Regions from separate parts of the Paenibacillus sp. LjRoot56 genome, predicted to be linked through region 2. Evidence: riboswitches for the same ligand, from Rfam matches in the RefSeq annotation. Region 2 holds a riboswitch; the other holds the start of a gene.
What was found. Region 2 has a riboswitch for ZMP and ZTP ahead of ACSQ8O_RS27340 (bifunctional 5,10-methylenetetrahydrofolate dehydrogenase/5,10-methenyltetrahydrofolate cyclohydrolase). Riboswitches for the same ligand answer to the same signal wherever they lie in the genome.
Positions count from the first base shown of each region.

Region 1 (6,162 bases), on a different contig from region 2:
CGATTACTGATTTGAACAATCCCACGGCGGTAGCAAGTCCAATGCGTCCCTCTTGTAAACCGACCCGATACACCCATGTCTCGATAACATCGGCCTTCTCTTGATTAAGCGGATTGAGCATAATGAAGATTTGGTCAAAGCCAACATCAAGAATGGCACTGAGCCGCAGCACGAGCATGAGGATAATGACGTTGCGAATACCTGGCAGTGTAATATGCCATAACTGACGGGACTGAGACGCGCCGTCCATCGTTGCCGCTTCGTAAAGGCTTGGATCAATACCTGTGAGCGCTGCCAAGTAAATGATGGCTCCCCAACCGACTGACTGCCAAATATCCGTTGTTACGATAAGGGATCGAATCAGACCAGACTCCGTTAAGAAGGATATGCGGTCTAAGTGGAAGGTGGTTAACAACTGGTTAACAAGCCCTGTTCCAGGTGCGAGGAAAGCCACCAGCAACCCGTAGATGATGACCCATGACAGAAAGTGAGGCAAGTAGGTCAGGGTTTGGATGGTTCTTTTGAACCCCGTTGAGGTAACGGCATTGAGCATTAAAGCGAGTATAATTGGCGCTGGAAACGAAAATACGAGCTTGTAAAACGAGATCAGAATGGTGTTTCCGATAATTTGCTTGAAGTACACACCATCGAAAAATAGCTGAAAGTTCTGCCAGCCGACCCACGGGCTTTCCCAGAGTCCTTGCAGGACGTTGTAGTTCTTAAATGCAGCGGCGATGTACACCATCGGCACATATTTGAATACCGCAAAGTACAGCAAGCCCGGAATTAATAGGGCATACATGACACCGTATCTCCGCAGCAGGTTCATCGTTCGATGCATGAGCTGCCTCTCCTCTCTCTGTTTGTTATACCTTTATTGTAGCGCCGCGGAAGAAGCGATCCTTTTCATATCTTTGGCAGATGGTCTAAAATCTTCGGAAATACGAAAGCCGCCTCCTAGTTGGAGACGGCTTTGCTAGATCAATTTTTGGCGAGCGTGATGTAATCAAAGGCTTGAAAATCATCATTCATCTCTTCCTAATGGGATTCGTATGTTATACGATCGGCTTCCCTCCCGTTCAAGCACGGCACACAGCAGGACGGCAGGCATTCCGCTCTCATCGAACCATAGCTGGGGGCGTTCCAGTCTGAGGACGGATTGTGCTACCCGGTGAGCCCAGGGAATTTGTAAATCGAAAGCCAGTACATGCCGCGATGGTTGCCACGCAATGCCGTCTGATGATTCAAATAAGGCCACTGAGCCCCGTTCAAATTTCGTAAAATAACCTTGAAAGTCCTTCATCAATGAATAGTACTCGTTGCCGTGACACCAAACATAAGGGTCCTCTACCGCCCAATCGTTCGTTGGGTTCGATACCGCCACCTCTGGCTGCTTGCGAAACGGTCCCAGCGGATGATCTGCGAAGGCTACGCCCGCATTAACTGCCCCGCCCTTTGGTGGAGGGCCCTCGGCCACACCTTTGTACATCATCAGGATACGGCCGTCAGCGGTCACACACACCGTAGGGTTGCTCGTCATGAGTCCATCCCACTCTCCTGGGGAGACATCGAGCACGGGCGACGTCCCTCGAGTCCATGGACCAGCGGGATGATCAGCCACAGCCACGCCGATACGCTGATGGTTACGATACGCCCACCAAGTTGCCTCATCGGCAGGTCGGTCGAGATCAAACTCGGGGCCATGCGTTCCCATGTAATACAAGTAATAACGATTACCATGGCGCAAAATGGCTGGATTGTGTGCCACATCCCTGTCCCAGCTCACTGCGCTATCTCTACATGTCCAAGCCGTATCCACGTGATGAAACGGACCCAACGGGTGATCGGCAACCGCATAGGCGATTTCGGAATGCGTGACCCATGCCTCAAAACCAGCACGTTCAGGCCAACGCGAATAATACAAGTAATACCTCCCCTCCGCATCTTGTGTCATCGATCCACACCAAACATGCCATCCATCTAGCTCGAACTTCGCCCCAGCCGGCACAGGCCGAAGCATCTCCTGAAAATTCATGTACACCTCTCCTAGCTGTGTAAGTGTTTACATTCGTACAGAACCAGTGTAAGGCGTCTGCCGCGCTGAAAGGTTTCATATTTTCGTAAGATGGTTTGAAGTTTTGGGATATGTGTTTGGAAGATTGGTGTGAACTGACCTTGGCTTGGCGCAGGATTGTGGCTGGCTTGTGGCTGGTGAGTGCATGGTGACTGGCGAGCGGTGTTTAGATGTATAAACTACAGCTAATTTTCTCGATTCTAACGTGTCGTCGTGAATAGATGGAAAAAGTACAGCTAATGTATCTCATACATGCTGAATCGAGCGAAACGAAGGAATTTACCTACAGGATATACAGTTAATCCTTCCGATTTGAGAAATAAGCTTCAAACAGATGGAGAAAATCCAGTTAGTTCGCGGGGCAGCCGGGAGTTGCGGTGGGGATGTGAACAAAAAAAGACCAGCTCCTATGAGCTGGCCCTATAAAAATAGCTATTAGTAAGTCAAACCTGGGTAAAGCGGGAATTGTGCCGTTAGATCAGACACCATACCACGAGCTTTCTCAAGCGTAGCTTCGTCTTTCGGATTTTTCAAAGTAAGACCGATAACCTTCGCAATGGTTTTCATTGCCTCTTCGTCCATACCACGGGAAGTAACAGCCGGTGTACCCAAACGGATACCGCTTGTTACGAACGGGCTAGTTGGGTCGAAAGGAATTGCGTTTTTGTTCGCTGTAATACCGATCTCATCCAAAACGTGCTCTGCGTCTTTACCGGAGATGTTAAGGTTACGCAAGTCAACCAACATCAAGTGATTGTCCGTACCGCCGGAAACAAGGTTGATACCTTCAGCTGTAAGAGCGGTTGCCAAAGCTTGTGCGTTGTTGATTACGTTTTGACCGTACACTTTGAAATCCGGTTGAAGAGCCTCACCGAAGGAAACAGCTTTCGCTGCAATTGTATGCATCAAAGGTCCACCTTGGGAACCAGGGAATACCGCTTTATCGATTGCTGCAGCCCAAGCTTTCTTCGTAAGGATCATACCGCCGCGAGGACCGCGAAGCGTTTTGTGTGTTGTTGTTGTAACGAAATGTGCGTGTGGTACTGGGTTCGGGTGCAAGCCAGCTGCAACTAGACCAGCGATATGCGCCATATCAACGAAGAACAATGCGCCTACATCGTTAGCGATCGAAGCCAATGCTTCGAAATCAATCGTACGCGGGTATGCACTTGCACCAGCTACGAGCATGCGAGGCTTATGTTTGAAAGCTGCTTTACGAACATCATCATAGTCGATGCGGAAATCTTTTTCGCTTACGCCATAAGCTACGAAGTTGTAAAGGATACCGGAAGCATTTACTGGGCTACCGTGTGTTAAGTGACCACCATGCGCAAGGTTCATACCAAGAACCGTGTCACCAGGGTTTAGAGCTGCCAAGTAAACAGCCATGTTCGCTTGTGCACCGGAATGCGGTTGAACGTTCGCGTGCTCAGCACCGAAAAGCTCTTTCGCGCGGTCACGAGCGATATCTTCCACGATGTCTACGTACTCACAGCCACCATAGTATCTTTTGCCTGGGTAGCCTTCTGCGTATTTGTTCGTAAGTACAGTACCCATAGCTTCAAGAACGGCTTGGCTCACGATGTTCTCGGAAGCGATTAGCTCGATTTTGTCGCGTTGACGGCCAAGCTCAAGGTTCATTGCTTCTACGATTTTCGGATCTTGCTTGCTCAAAAAGTTTGTCATCTCATATTCCTCCTAAGGATAATCGTTAATAATAAATTAGCAATCTGCATCAGGTGCAGCTTGTTGATAAAGTTGATCCGCCAGATCTGCGGAATATACAGCTCTAGTACCACCGATGAGCTTCGGCCTAGTGAATGCCATAGTGACATAAGCCTGGCCAATATGGCGAACCAGCGGCCTTACGGGAACAGCGACTCTGCGCAGATGCATCCCAATAAGCGTTGAGCCAATATCGATGCCTGCATGCGCTTGAATCGTCTCGACAACAACCGGCTTCAAGAAGTGTCTGTACGCATAAGAGGCCATCGAACCCCCTGCCTTCGGCACGGGAATCACAGATACCGGTTCAAGCTGCGGAGCCAGCGCCAGCAACTCTTCTTCCACAATCAGCGCACGATTCAAATGCTCGCAGCACTGATAGGCTGCATGCAGCCCGAATTCGCCGCAAATGCGCGCAACCGTCTCAAAAATCGGCTTCGCTGCATTAAGCGTACTCGATGTCCCAATCTGATGCCCGAGAATTTCACTCGTACTCGTACCGATCACAAGAATGTTACCAGGGCGAAGCCCGCCCACTGTAACCAGCTCTCGCAGATTCGCTTCCAAAGCTTCCGCTGCTGCTATAGGGTCAAATACGGAATCACTCATTATGCATCCTCATTTCTAGGGATGTACCGTGAAACGATCTTCGATGCTCTGCACTTTGTTGATGCGATTCTTATGGCGGACACCTTCAGAAAACTCGGTCTCTAACCAGATTTTAACGATTTCTTCCGCTACGCCAGGTCCAACTACTCGCTCACCCATCGCTAGCACGTTCGTATCATTATGTTCGCGCGTCGCTTTCGCGGAGAAGAGGTCATGCACAAGTGCACAGCGAATTCCCGGAACTTTATTGGCAGCAATGGACATCCCAATGCCAGTTCCACAAAGCAGAATCCCTTTATCTGCCTCGCCTGAAACGACTTTTTCGCAAACTTGAAGTGCATAATCCGGATAATCGACGGAGTCGCCGCAGCTGCATCCGAAATCGATCACTTGATGACCTAATGATTCAATAAAAGGAATGATAACATCTTTCAAACGATAGCCTGCATGATCTGCACCTAAAGCAATTTTCATGAATAAAACGCTCCTTTTTGACTGTTCGAATCCGACCATCCTATTATATCCCAAAGCTCACCAAAAACGAAAAAAAGAGCGCACACGCTAAAAAACGCGCGTTGCTCTTTTGCCCAGGCGACCGGCCGTATAGCTCAATGCTCCATTGTGGTTACTCCCACTCGTCGCCAGTTACATTGAGTCTTGCTTGTTATTTGTATTTTATCGCATTCCCAGCAATGTGTAAAGCTCTATTGGCCTATCCCACTGAGGGCCTTTATGGAAAAAGCAAACGTCCGAGTTAACCTCGGAAGACTAGCGTATTTTTTTTACCAATTTATCTAGGCTCCGACTAATTTCCTCGGCTGTATACCGATAATCGGCTAGTGATCCACCATAAGGATCTGAAATATCATAGTCTGGAATTGTGTTTTCCAGCGCATACATACGGCTTCTTTCTTCCACAGATACCGTCTGAGATAGCGCTTGTTTGAGCTGAAGCTCTGTCGCAAGCTGCTCTCGCTCCTCAATCGCATTGAGAATGCGAGCATCGTCCTCTACATACTCTTTGAGCGTATACGTCTTCTCGACCGCATGAGGAAAGCGTCCAATCACGGTACGTTTATGACCCGTCGTCATCGTCAAGACCAGATCAGCCCAATCGACATCCGCAGCACTAATCGCTAGCGAACTAATCGATTCCTTGAAACCCGCTTCATGAAGAAGTGACTGGCTGTTTCTCGATATCGGACCACCCGTCATTGCAGATACACCTGCCGAACGGACCTCCGCCGCAAGCCCCTCTTGATGCACCCTCATACGCAGCAAACCTTCAGCTAACGGACTGCGGCACGTATTTCCTGTACAGACAAATAGAATTCGCAACATGAAATCCTCCCTAGAATAAACGGCTATACCACCGTTCGTACTTACACGTATTGTATCATAGTAAAAACTTGATCCCAAACCCTAATAGGATAAGTCCACCGAATGCCTCACCATATTCCCCAACCCAACCGCTAACTCGTCTTCCTAGCAGCAAGCCCGCTATTGAGAGTAAGCCGCCAAATAGACCGAAGATCAGTACGGTAAGCACAATGTCCGTCGCAAACATCCCAAGAGAAACACCCACTGAGAAGGAATCTATACTAACACTGAGTGCAAATATAATAAGCCCCCATAACGTTCGATGATCGAAGGCCGAAGCCTCTTCCCCGCGTATCGAGCTATATACCATATGTGCGCCAAGCAAAATAAGTAAACATCCCCCTGCCGCCGTAGCGACATTTCCCAGAAGGAGG
Region 1 is NZ_CAXURV020000001.1:240,681-246,842, forward strand. It holds gene ACSQ8O_RS01065 (ABC transporter permease) at 1-841, opposite strand, end outside; gene ACSQ8O_RS01070 (glycoside hydrolase family protein) at 1,025-2,035, opposite strand; gene glyA (serine hydroxymethyltransferase) at 2,510-3,760, opposite strand; gene ACSQ8O_RS01080 (TIGR01440 family protein) at 3,797-4,408, opposite strand; gene rpiB (ribose 5-phosphate isomerase B) at 4,424-4,882, opposite strand; ZMP/ZTP riboswitch at 4,987-5,067, opposite strand; gene ACSQ8O_RS01090 (low molecular weight protein arginine phosphatase) at 5,177-5,749, opposite strand; gene ACSQ8O_RS01095 (manganese efflux pump MntP) at 5,805-6,162, opposite strand, start outside.
Region 1: linked by a shared signal. The riboswitch ahead of rpiB (ribose 5-phosphate isomerase B) and the one ahead of ACSQ8O_RS27340 (bifunctional 5,10-methylenetetrahydrofolate dehydrogenase/5,10-methenyltetrahydrofolate cyclohydrolase) in region 2 are both predicted to bind ZMP and ZTP.

Region 2 (6,162 bases):
CTACTTGGATGAAATTCCAGTCTGTGTCGGCTATGAATTGGCGGATGGTACAATTGTTGATCACTTTCCAGTCAATGCGTTGATGGATTCGGCTAAGCCTGTATTGTCGCGATTACCAGGTTGGAAATGTGATATCTCACAGGTTAAGCGCATGGAAGACCTTCCTGATGAGGCTAAGGCCTACATTCATTTCGTTGAATCTGCAATCAGCGTGAAAATTTCAACGGTTTCTGTTGGACCTAGACGCGAACAAGTGATTCAACGATAGCTTCAGCAAGAATTATTTTAGCCGCCGCGAGGTGGCTTTTTTAAAGATCATCATAGGATGTAAAAGAATGGGAAAAATAACCCCCAAACAAGTTTCGGAGGGGTCTTATGAAGAAGATGATGGTGGTTGTGTTGATGGTTGGGAGTGTCTTGGTACAACCTGTTCAAAGCGATGCTGAAGTACCTATGCCATGTAGTGCCATTCTTGAATCTGTCGTTGCGGATCAAGCAAATGCCAAAGGGGCAGCACTTGTTTACAAAGTGAAGCTAACACCAAGCTTTCCACGAACAAGTATTAGCATCCATGCGAATCATTTACCAGTGCCATCTGCAGCGGGAGATTATGATGGGTATGAAGGCTTTGCTTTTATTCCAAATGAGATCAGCTGGCGTTTCAAACTATTCCCAACTCCGGAAGAAGGCGGTCCGACTTGGGCTGGGAGGATTGACGATATTACGGCTGAATTAACGAATAGTACGATGGAAGTTCGTTTATCGAATAGCAAAACTGGGAAGTTAGGGCCTGTCATTTTAAGGAATACGATGAATGCTTGTAAATAATGGGAGGCTAATTGCAACTTATTAGTATTGCCATCGTCTATTGAAGTGAGATGTTAAAAACTGGGTTATATGCCTAGCGTGTTGTATGTAAACAACAAAAATTCAGTAGACGAGGCGATGCTATGAGATGGTTGATAACGCTAATCTTACTTAGTTGTGTTAGTTGTATGACGGGTTGCTCTGCATATGCTGTACATCATGATCTGACCAACGAAGTGAGTATCCAGCAACAGGATGACTTAAAGCCGATTGTTAACAAACTGCTTGGTACTGATTTAGAAAAAGACATGGCTTCTTCGGTCTTTGTTAGCAAAAGAATATTAGATTATACAATTCATGATGACATTCAGATTTTAAAAAATGAGGAAGATACCTACTTTATTGTTACCTATGATGTATTACCGGCTTCCCTAGAATTCATTATTGCTGGCGGCGGTGAAAGAACCGAAGATGGTTGGATCAAAAATTGTCGGCGCTATGTTACGCTTCAACTAGTCAACGGTGAGTATCGAATAAAAAGTATGAGTTCTGGGCCGTGAAGAGGTAAGAAGAATAGATTCATTTAGGGGGATTTTACTATGCCGGAACATACCATTGCTCAACGATTAGAAGCACTAGGAATAACACTGCCTACGGCAAGTGAACCCGCAGCGAAATATGTGAATTATGTGAAAGTGAACGGTTTACTGTATGTATCTGGCAAGGGCCCATCTGGCAGTCCTAAAGGGAAATTGGGGAATGAATACACAACACAAGAAGGTTATCAATTTGCTAGATTAACTGGTATCGAGATTCTTGCTGTTCTGCAAGCTGCACTAGGTTCTCTGGAGCATGTTAAACAAGTCGTCAAACTGCAAGGATTCGTAAATGCTGTTCCTGAATTTGAAGAACATCATTTGGTGCTAAATGGCTGTTCGGATCTGATGCTGGATGTGTTCGGCGAAAAGGGGAAGTCTGCTCGATCCGTCTTCGGCGCTGTTTCACTTAGAGATAATCTGCCGATTATTGTGGATTCTATTTTTGAAATAGCGGATTGAGAATTCGTGTTTCGTTACAATTAATGAGCGGGCGGTCCTTGATGAATCATTGATCGTACCGCTCTAATTTTTTTAGTGAAGCATAATGGAATCAATGATATCATTGGCATGTGCATTTATTGAACGTTGGCAAATTAAATGTGCATCATTATTTATTTTTCAAATAAGGTTTGGAGGAAATAAGAAGTGAAGAAAGCAAGATGGAAGCTACTTACCTATGTCCCTTTTCTAGCAATCATGGTCATCATCGGAATCATTCAGTCTTTCATGTTAGCTAATGAAAATGTGAAGCCATATCCGGAACCATTCGGCCGCGCAACGGAATTACAACAGTTGGCAACCTATGGTGAACCTGTACAAATGATTGGTGATGGTAGTTTCACCTATCTAGCCGGGAAAACTCTACAATTCGTCACGATTGATGAAGAGGGACGTCATCATACGGAGAGTCGTCCTTTACCAGATGTTGGCGTTGTCCGAGCCTACAAGATGATAGATAAGGATCATATTATATGGATCGGGGACGGCAATAAACTGTACGCGAGTGAATGGAAGAGTGGTTCATGGAGTTCGAAGAACGCACTCATGGAGAACGAGATAATTCGTGTGCAAACTGTAGTTGGCCCCAAGGGGAATAGCGTTATGCTAGCGTACAATGATTCATCGCTTTATGTCAGCGAATTTCATCCGAATGCCAAGCTTACCTGGACTACACTTGATATAGCGAATGTGAAGCAAATTCATGGTGCATGGGATACCTTTGGGAGCAGCCTATCTCTTGTTTACGCCGTCAGTAAAGACGGCAGTGAATCCTTTCACTACGCGAAGCTTGCAGAGGCATCATGGAAGCCACTTGTGCAGATCAAGCTGAAGGACGTAGATTATGCAACGAGCAGCTTAGATGATATGGCGCTAGGCGTAGATGGTTCTACATTTATTACTGCGTATACAACGAGCTCACGCAAGTCAGGTAAGAGCACCTTACATATGCTCACTTTCCCAGAGAATCAACCCAATAGGATACAAGATGAGGTTATTAACCTACCGGTCACTAAGGGGAACGATTCCGATACCATTTTGCATCCGACATTTACGCAGTCAACTTCTGGTGAAGTAACGCTTGTCGCATCGTCAGTTTATGAGAAAAATAGGCGTCAAACGAGTCAAGAGGTGTACAAGATTGGCTTTAAGGATGGCAAAATGTTGAATGCTTCGCGGATCAGCCAATTCGGTGGTTTTGCCGTATATCCGATTTTTGCTTGGAACAAAGGGAGTTCACTAGCCATATGGCTGGACGCCGTTAACGCTGATACGTATCGCGTGTATTACACCACAGATCAGCTTCCTTATGCAGATCGAATGAACAGCATTCATGCAGAGGACTATCAGCAAGCTGCTGGGAATTTGCCGTTGTTTTGGGGGATTGGCGTACTCACGGCACTAATTAGCTTAAAATGGATCCTATTGCCTGGCCTTTATTTAATCGTGATCAGTGTTTTTTGGCAATATCACTATGACGAGCATGCGAAGCGGCACTTTGGCATATCTATGGCGATGTACCTCGTGGTAAAGGCGTTATTTATTGGCGATTACCGTAAACCTATTGCGCTGCAGGTGATGCCGGATTTCTTGCAATCGGTTTGGGTTAGCTTGATTTTACTACTTCTGTTTGCTGCTATTTCGTATGGGTTAACCCGCTTATGGAGAAAAGGTTTGTCCGAACGGAATGTTGGACTTGAGATGTTTTACTTCGTCGTTCTTGATGTTTTCATGACGAATATGTGGTATTCGTTCTTTATGTCACCTGCAACCTTGTCCTGATGTTCGTGCAAAGTAATTGAAAATATTGGCATTCATTGCTATTATAGAGGTACTAATAAACGATGTGTGACTGGCGGAACATGGGGAACCATGAGGGAGCATATCGATAACGGCCGTACGCCTGGGCAAGAGGTAAGGGGAAATCCCCTTACCTCTTTATGTTTGAACCTAACTTGAGAGGAATGATAAGATGACCGCGGAAACCGTAATCTTGGATGGTAATCGAGTGGCAACAGACATGAAAGAGGCGCTGAAAGGTAGAATAAATCAATTAGCCGGGAAGGGAATCATTCCTTGCTTAGCTACGATTCTGGTCGGTGGTGATCCTTCGTCAGCTACTTATGTGAGAATGAAAGGAAATGCATGTAAACGACTTGGTATCAAGTCGATTCGTATTGAACTTCCCGAGCATACCTCGACATCAGATTTGATTGCTGAAATTCAGAAACTGAATGTTGACCCTAGCGTCCATGGGATTTTGTTACAACACCCGGTTCCTCATCATATTGATGAAAGGGCTGCATTCGAAGCGATTGGTATCGAGAAAGATGTAGATGGCGTAACGACGCTTGGATTTGCTCAAAATGCTTTCGGCTTCGCCGATTTCCCTTCTTGTACGCCGGCGGCGATACTTGCAATATTGGATTATTATCACATTGCATTGGAAGGCAAGCACGCTGTTGTCATAGGGCGAAGCCCCATTCTCGGTAAACCAGTTTCCATGATGTTACTCAATCGGAATGCGACAATAACGACATGCCATTCAAAGACTGCGAACTTAGAGGAGATGGTACGGTTAGCTGATATTGTGGTAGCGGCAGTTGGGAAACCGAAATTTGTGCAAGGGGATTGGATTAAACAAGGGGCCGTCGTGTTGGATGCAGGGTATAACGAAGGCAACATTGGGGATGTTGATTATGAGGCCTGTAAGGATCGAGCATCAGCAATTACGCCTGTTCCTGCTGGAGTTGGGCCTGTCACAATCGCTACCTTGTTGAAACACACCGTCGATGCGGCAGAAAAGTTAGCTTAGCCCAGGATGAAAAGGGGGAGCAAGATGAAATTGTTTCACGTAAGTGAAGAAAAGGATATTTCTATTTTCAACCCTAGACTTCCTTCAAGAAAAGATCTGGACCCAACCAAAGGATTAGTATGGGCGATTAATGAGAAATGTTTCCCCAATTTTCTAACGCCTAGGAACTGTCCTAGAGTTACTTTTCATACCAATGAGGCTACCACGGAGGAAGATAAAAAGAACTATTTATCTTCCAATGCCATAAATCACGTCGTAGCGATTGAGCATAAATGGTTTGAAATGATGAAGAATACAACGTTGTATATCTATGAGTTTGATACGTCAGATTTTTATTTACAGGATCTTGGAGCAGGATATTATGTAAGCGAGAAATCACAGGTTCCCATCCGACGATTCGAAATTCAAAATCTCTTTGGTGAGCTTTTTAAAAGAAACATAGAAGTCCGACTTCTGGCAAATTTGTGGGATTTATCTGATAAAATACAGCAATCGAGTTTTCAATATTCGATGTGTCGGATGGGCTTTGCTGAGCAGAGATTAACCGAAGTTTAGATCAGATTTATTAAAATAATATAGATGAAAATAGGGGGGATTGTCATGACATTAACAATCTATGTTGTGGATGCTTTCACGAATCAAGTATTCAATGGAAATCCTGCTGCTGTTTGTTTAACTGCTGAACCTCTTGATGATGAGTTGATGCAACGAATTGCTTCAGAAATGAATCTGTCAGAAACAGCTTTTTTGTTTCCTCAGCAAGACGGGTTTTCACTTAGATGGTTTACACCTATTTCTGAGGTGGATTTGTGCGGTCATGCTACATTGGCAAGCGCGCACATGTTGTGGGCAACAGGGATTTTACCACTGAACCAACGAGCTAGTTTCTTTACCAGAAGTGGACTCTTAACGGCAATAAAGCATGATGCTTGGATTCAACTTAATTTTCCTTCAGAACCTGTGATTGCATGTGAATATCCATCCGAATTGGTGGATGCTCTTCAAATTGTTCCTTTATATGTTGGACGAAATAGATGGGATTATTTCATTGAAGTTGAATCTGAAGACATCATTAAGCGTCTAAGTCCTGATTTTTCTTTGTTGCAGACGATTCAAACAAGAGGGATCAATGTAACAAGCCGCTCGCAAGAATTTGACTTTGTTTCAAGATGCTTTTTCCCAGCTGTCGGTGTGAATGAAGACCCCGTAACGGGCTCATCTCATTGTGGTCTTGCACCATATTGGGGTAAGAAATTAAATAAAACGGATATGTTTGCGTATCAGGCATCCGCTAGAGGCGGCATACTAAAAATTAGTTTACATGAAAACAGAGTTCTACTGTCAGGACAAGCAGTTACGGTAATGAAGAGCGAGTTGTTCATCTAGCATAAGGAGAGGTAGATATGGCGCGCATTTTATTTATGAATGGTGGATCAGAGGGAC
Region 2 is NZ_CAXURV020000004.1:364,626-370,787, reverse strand. It holds gene ACSQ8O_RS27365 (adenylosuccinate synthase) at 1-268, shown strand, start outside; gene ACSQ8O_RS27360 (hypothetical protein) at 376-828, shown strand; gene ACSQ8O_RS27355 (hypothetical protein) at 951-1,367, shown strand; gene ACSQ8O_RS27350 (RidA family protein) at 1,407-1,865, shown strand; gene ACSQ8O_RS27345 (hypothetical protein) at 2,052-3,686, shown strand; ZMP/ZTP riboswitch at 3,743-3,820, shown strand; gene ACSQ8O_RS27340 (bifunctional 5,10-methylenetetrahydrofolate dehydrogenase/5,10-methenyltetrahydrofolate cyclohydrolase) at 3,877-4,719, shown strand; gene ACSQ8O_RS27335 (DUF6886 family protein) at 4,744-5,274, shown strand; gene ACSQ8O_RS27330 (PhzF family phenazine biosynthesis protein) at 5,320-6,105, shown strand; gene ACSQ8O_RS27325 (macrolide family glycosyltransferase) at 6,123-6,162, shown strand, end outside.